DNA from 2 places in the Hydrogenophaga sp. L76 genome. Region 2 is predicted to be linked to the other one. Evidence: riboswitches for the same ligand, from Rfam matches in the RefSeq annotation. Region 2 holds a riboswitch; the other holds the start of a gene.

Region 1 (3,395 bases), 460 kb from region 2:
ATCACTCGGAGACGGTGTGTCCGCCAAGGTTGGTGCAGACCCGGCGCAGGCGCTGCTCGGCCTCGTCGGCCACCGCTTTCACCCCGGCGCCACCGACCAGTCCCACCATGACCTGCGGGTCCAGGAAGCCCACCACGATCTCGTGGCTCGACACTTCGCGCACGATCACATTGCAGGGCAACAGCAGCCCGATGTCGGGCTCCGCCTGCAAGGCCTGGTGCGCCAGCGGCGGGTTGCAGGCGCCGAGGATGCGGTAGCGCGGCATGTCCACGCCGAGCTTGTCTTTCATGGCCGCCTGCACGTCGATGTCGCTCAGCACACCGAAGCCCTCTTCCTTGAGGGCCTGGATGGTGTGGGCGAGCGCTTCATCGAACGAGGTGCCCTGGATGGTGGTGGTGAATCCGTACATGGTGATGTCCTTGCGGTGGTGGGAGGGGCGGGGTGACAGTGTGGCGGTTCGCTGGGCGGCGACCGGTTCAGGGCGACCATTCGTGGTTGAGAGAGGTGACTGTGCCACGCCAGTAGGTCTTGCGGCCTTCGGGCAGCAGCCAAGCCACTTCGCCGGACAGGGGCACGGTCATGCCATCCACGCGCTGGTGGTTGGCCCAGGTGCCCTCCCACGGAGCCGAACTGACCTCATTGCCGACTATACGGCCGCGCGCTTCGGCGCGCATGGACGTCATCAGGCCCGATGCATCGAAGCGGAACAGCAGGGTGATCGAGAGCGCGCCATCCGTCAGCGTGGCCTTGGCGGAGTGCCTGTCCACCGCGGTCCAGCGCACGCCCTGGCTGGGCAACAAGGCGGTGGGGTACCAGGCGGCTTCGGCAAAGAAGCGCATCAGCTCGCCGCGCGCCAGTTCGCCACCGCCCCGCAGGTCGGCCACGCTGAAGAGACCAAAAACGGCAGCGTGCAGCAGGCCTTCGCCGTCCGCATAGCTGTCGTGCACACGCACCGACACGCCGGGCGCCAGGGCGATGCGCGCGTCCCACAGAAAACCCGGGCGTTGCACGACCACCCGCTGGCGCGAGGTGAACGGCTTCCACTGTTCTCCGGTGGCCGACAGGTTGAAGCGGCCGGTGTGCTCCAGCGTGGCCGCGGTGACGATGGCCTGACCCGGCGTGAGCACGGTGCTGAAATAGCGCTGCACGGGCGCGGGCAGGCCTTCGATTTCGCGCGGGTCGTATCGTGCGGGTGCGGCGGGCAGGCGTTTCGCCTCTAGACGCGCCAGGATCGCCTGCGTCGCCCCGGTCCAGCGCATGCCGCCGACGGCGGTGAGGCCCACGAAAATCAGCGCGAGCGCCGCGACGATGAGGAACAGCCAGGTGAGCCAGGTCATGGGCGTGGAGGGTCTCGATGGCTTGGGTTGGCGGCGGAACACGATCAAGCAGCGTAACAAAACGCGGCAGCATGATTGGTGCGGTGGCGGACACGGGGCGCAACGCAATAGGCAAGCGCCCCGTGGGGTCGGTGCTCAGCGCATTCAAAAAACCGGGATACACTCCGCCCTGCTCCGGGGTGCACAGACCGAAAGGTCCAGCGCTGAGATGGTTGAAAAACCGAACCCGTGAACTTGATCTGGCTAGTACCAGCGAAAGAAGAGCGCAGCCCCCAGGGCCTGCATCCCCGACCCGTTCCTCGTGCAACGGGTCCGTCCACACCAGCGGTGGGCCCGGGTGCATGTTTTGACGGGCGGTCTCCGGAGCATTTACAGCCCCAACAGGAGACCGCCGCCATGAACGCCCCCGACAAGATTCCCTTCGCCGACCAGTTCGCACTCAGCCGCGAGCCCTTCCCCGCTTCGCGCAAGATCTACGTGCCCGGCTCGCAGGCCAGCATCCAGGTGCCCATGCGGGAGATCCTGCTGAGCAATGGTGAGCAGGTCACGGTGTACGACACCTCCGGCCCCTACAGCGACCCGACCGCCGCCATCGACGTGCGCACCGGCCTGGCCGACGTGCGCGGCGCCTGGATCGCGGCGCGTGGCGACACCGAAACCTACACCGGCCGCCAGCGCGCCGCGTTGGACGACGGCATCAAGAACGAGGCGCAGAACAACGGCACCACCATCGAACGCATCGAGGCCCTGCGCGCCGAGGCCGCCGGCCTGCAGCGCACGCCGCGCCGTGCAAAGAGCGGGCAGAACGTGACGCAGATGCACTACGCGCGCAAAGGCATCGTCACGCCCGAGATGGAGTACGTGGCCCTGCGCGAAAACGGCAAGCGCGAGTGGATGCGCGAGTACCTGGGCGACCCGGCGCGTGAAGCGCGCCTGCGCGGCAACCCCATGGGCGCGCGCATCCCCGAGCTGTTCACGCCCGAATTCGTGCGCGACGAAGTGGCGCGCGGCCGCGCCATCATCCCGGCCAACATCAACCACCCCGAGGTCGAGCCCATGGCCATCGGGCGCAATTTCGGCGTGAAGATCAACGCCAACATCGGCAACTCGGCCGTCACCTCCAGCATCGAGGAAGAAGTGGACAAGCTGGTGTGGGCGATCCGCTGGGGCGCCGACAACGTGATGGACCTGTCCACCGGCAAGAACATCCACACCACGCGCGACTGGATCGTGCGCAACAGCCCGGTGCCCATCGGCACGGTGCCGATCTACCAGGCACTGGAAAAAGTGGGCGGCGTGGCCGAAGACCTGACCTGGGCGATCTACCGCGACACGCTGATCGAGCAGGCCGAACAGGGCGTGGACTACTTCACCATCCACGCCGGCGTGCGCCTGGCCTACATCCACCTCACGGCACAGCGCCGCACCGGCATCGTCTCGCGCGGCGGCTCGATCCTGGCCAAGTGGTGCATCACCCACCACAAAGAGAACTTCCTCTACACGCACTTCGACGAGATCTGCGAAATCATGAAGGCCTACGACGTGAGCTTCTCGCTCGGCGACGGCCTGCGCCCGGGCAGCGCGTCGGACGCCAACGACGAAGCGCAATTCGCCGAACTCAAGACGCTGGGCGAGCTGACCCAGGTGGCCTGGAAGCACGACGTGCAGACCATGATCGAAGGCCCCGGCCACGTGCCCATGCACCTGATCCAGGCCAACATGGACGAGCAGCTGAAGCACTGCCACGAAGCGCCGTTCTACACCCTCGGTCCGCTGACCATCGACATCGCACCCGGCTACGACCACATCGCCAGCGCCGTGGGCGCTGCCATGATCGGCTGGATGGGCACCTCCATGCTCTGCTACGTGACGCCCAAGGAACACCTGGGCCTGCCCGACCGCGACGACGTGAAGCAAGGGATCATTGCCTACAAGATCGCCGCCCACGCGGCCGACATCGCCAAGGGCCACCCGGGCGCCCGCGCGCGCGACGACGCCATGAGCAAGGCGCGCTTCGAATTCCGCTGGCGCGACCAGTTCGCGCTCGGCCTGGACCCG
Region 2 (3,395 bases):
AGGTGATCGCCGCCTGGGCCAGGGACCACAACACGCGCCAGCGCAGGAAGTCGTCCTGCCAGACATCGAGCCAGCGCAGCGGTTCGCCACCCGACCACGCCCCTGCGCCCAGCCCCTCGGCCAGCAGCCGGACGACCGGCGCCACCAGCAGCAGCGCCAGAAAGGCCAGCGGCAACGCGGGCAGCAGCCAGCGGGCTGGCAGGCGCGGCATGGGGTTTATTTGAGGACGGTCTTGGTCCAGCGCTGCAGCCAGGCCTTGCCTTTGGCAGAGGCCTCTGCGGCGCTGGGGTTGTCAAACGCCGCCGGCTCGCTGGCGTGCTGTTTCAACACGTCCACTTGCGCGGCGCCCGCTTCGGCCGGGAACATCCACATCGTGGTCTGCAGCGCCTGCTGGGCCGGGGCCGAGCGCAGGAACTCGATGAACCTGGCGGCGGCATCGCGCGCGGCCGGGTTGCCGCCCTTGACCAGCGCCACACCCTCGACCTGGCGGAACACGCCGCCCTGAAGGAACAGGTTGGCGGTGGGCGACTCGCTCAGCTTTTCCTTGGCGTAGAACACCTCGGCCGCCGGGCTGCTGGCGTAACTGACCACGATGGGCCGCGTGCCGCCGTTGCGCGTGAACTCGGTGTAGTAGGCCTCGGTCCAGCCCTTGACCACCTTCACGCCGTTGGCGCGCATCTTCGCCCACCACTGGAACGCCGCCTCTTCGCCCAGGCCGGCGATGGTGGCGAACACGAAGGCCTGGCCGGGGCTGGAGGTGGCCGGGTTCTGCACCACCAGCAGCTTGGCGTAGGCGGGCTTGGTGAGGTCTTCCAGCAAAGTCGGCAGCGCCAGGCCCTTGCTGGCGAACCAGGCCTTGTCGACGTTGAGGTTCACGAAGCCGTAGTCCACCGGGACCACGCCCGAGACCACACCGGTCTTGTCGGCGCCCTCGGCCATGGCAGCGGCCGAGGCGCGTTGCGCGGCGGGGCCGGTGTAGGCGTCGAGGACCTTCGCGGCCGTGGCGCGCGGCAGCAAGGTGTTGTCGATGCCGTAGACCACGTCGGCGATGGGCTTGGCCTTGGTGAGAATGAGCTTGTTGACCATCTCGCCAGCGTCACCCGCCTTGACGATCTGCAGCTTGACGCCCGCGTTTTTCTCGAACTGCGCCAGCAGCTCCTTGGGCAGGTCGAACGAACCGTGGGTCAGCACGCGCAGCGGCACCGCCTGTGCCCAGGCCGCGGGCGCTGCGCCCAGGGCCGCGAGGGAAACCGAAACCAGTGCCGCAGAAAAAAACCGCCGTTGCATGTGGAGCCGCCTTGTCGAAAAAAACGCCATGGGGAACGTCTGACAGGGCGGCTCGCATGCATCGGCGGCCGGCTGCTCACGCTCCCTACGCTGGCACGATCCAGATCAGGTGAGAGGGGTATTTCTCAGCCGCTGCCCGCGTGATTGCGGGCCCGGCACCCCCGGTGAAGCTGCGGATTGTAGACCCCACCTCAGCCCGCCACGTGCCCCTGTGTTACCGTGGTCCGCGCCCGCAGCCTCTGCGCGGCCATCCGCGAGATTGCCTCCTCGGCCCCGCATGCCCCTGCCCATGGTCCCCATGGAAGCGCTGTGCCCGTTCGACCAGAACCGTTTCACACCGCACACGCACCATGAAAAGAACCGCACATGCCCGGCTACGAGGTCCGTCAACAGACCGTCAACATCGGTGGACTGGACTACGACGTCCGCTCCCTGCTCGACAACCAGCAATACGCTGACCCGTTTGGCAGCGCCGAAGACGCAGGCATGGGCGCCTCGGGCTGGCCGCTGTTTGGCCAGGTCTGGCCCTCGGCGCGCGTGCTCGCGCTGGCCATGCACAGCCACCCCATCGAAGGCAAACGCATCCTGGAAATCGGCGCCGGCCTGGCGCTGGCCAGCCTGGTGATCCACCGCCGGGCCGGCAATGTGACCGTGACCGACTGGCATCCGCTGACCGAGACCTTCCTGCGGGAAAACCTGCTCGCCAACGGTCTGGGCCCACTGCCCTGCAAGCCCGGCAACTGGGCGCTGGACGACGCCAGCGGCGCCAGCGGCCTGGGCCGCTTCGACCTCATCATCGGCAGCGACTTGCTCTACGAACGCCAGCAGCCCGCCCAGCTCGCGCGCTTCATCGACCAGCACGCGACCCTGCACGCCGAGATCATCATCGTGGACCCGGACCGCAGCAACCGCAGCGCCTTCTGCCGCGAGATGGCGGCGCTGGGCTACCGCCTGACCATGCGCACGGCCGACAAGACACTGGAGGGCGGCGAGGCGTACAAGGGCCGCTTCCTCACGTTCCGGCGCTGAGAGCACGGAGCCCGAAAGCACTTCCGGAAAACAAAAAAGGTCCGCAACGGACCTTTTTCAGGCGCCGGCCCGAAGGCCGGCAGGACAGGCGATCAGCCGCCCTTGCCGGAGCGCTTGCCCGGGTTCTTCTTCGAGCGGGTGGCCACGCCACGCTCCAGGCTCACGCGCTGACCACGGCCCGGGCTGACCAGCGTCATGCCGGGGACGGGAGTGGGGCGGGGGGTGGCTTTGCGGTCGGCTTCGGTGACGATTTTGTTGCCCATGTCGGTTCCAGAGAGAGAAGTTGAAAACCCCTTATTAGGCCACAGGCGCGGCCCGGGCCTGGCGCCGGCGGACGGGCGGATCGGCTTCGCCGGCCCGCCAGCCCCCGGGAACGGTCAGAAGCCGGTGTGCCAGCCGCTGTCGGTGGACAGCGCCTCGGTGCGGTGCACCGGCATCTGCCAGCCGTTCTGCGGGTTCACCTGGGCCGAAATGTCGATGACCGGCGCCTGCGCCTGCACGCCGCCAAAGATGGTGGCGAACGAGGCATCGGCGGCATCGCGGCCGGTGCCGATGCGCACGAAGCCCATGGGAATGGCGGTGCCGGACGGATCGAACAGGTACCAGCGGTGGCCGAGGTAGACCTCGACGTAGGCGTGGAAGTCGGTCGGTCCCAGGGCCGGGTCGGCGCCGAAGTCGATCGCGGTGGTGAAACGCGCCGGGATGTTGAGCGCGCGGCACATCGTGATCATCAGGTGGGCAAAATCGCGGCAGACGCCCTTGTGATCGTTCAGGGTGTCCAGCGCCGAGGTCATGGAGTTGCTGGTGTTGGACTGGAACGTGACCTGGCTCTGCACCCACTCCTGGATCGCCTTCACGCGGCCATAACCGTGCGGCATCTGCCCGAACAGCGAGTTGGCGAGCGCGGTCACGCAGTCCGACTGGCAGTAGCGGCTGGGGTAGATGTAGAGCAGCGCGTCGGTGGGCAACTGGGCCACCGGGGTTTCGAACACGGTTTCGGGCGCCGCTTCGTGGTGCCGGATGTCCAGCGTGGCGCGGTAGCGCACCCGCAGCGGGCCCACGCCGGCGGTCAGGCGCAG

What was found. Region 2 has a riboswitch for thiamine pyrophosphate ahead of AC23D4_RS07610 (thiamine ABC transporter substrate-binding protein). Riboswitches for the same ligand answer to the same signal wherever they lie in the genome.
Region 1: another riboswitch for thiamine pyrophosphate. It lies ahead of thiC (phosphomethylpyrimidine synthase ThiC); the one in region 2 lies ahead of AC23D4_RS07610 (thiamine ABC transporter substrate-binding protein).

What each region holds. Positions count from the first base shown of each region.
Region 1 covers NZ_CM172807.1:2,061,617-2,065,011, forward strand. Annotated here, with positions in the region: gene AC23D4_RS09825 (DUF302 domain-containing protein) at 2-409, opposite strand; gene AC23D4_RS09830 (DUF6920 family protein) at 477-1,337, opposite strand; TPP riboswitch at 1,503-1,615, shown strand; gene thiC (phosphomethylpyrimidine synthase ThiC) at 1,734-3,395, shown strand, end outside.
Region 2 covers NZ_CM172807.1:1,605,967-1,609,361, forward strand. Annotated here, with positions in the region: gene AC23D4_RS07605 (ABC transporter permease) at 1-211, opposite strand, end outside; gene AC23D4_RS07610 (thiamine ABC transporter substrate-binding protein) at 217-1,287, opposite strand; TPP riboswitch at 1,352-1,460, opposite strand; gene AC23D4_RS07615 (class I SAM-dependent methyltransferase) at 1,654-2,316, shown strand; gene AC23D4_RS07620 (hypothetical protein) at 2,409-2,579, opposite strand; gene AC23D4_RS07625 (transglutaminase-like domain-containing protein) at 2,694-3,395, opposite strand, start outside.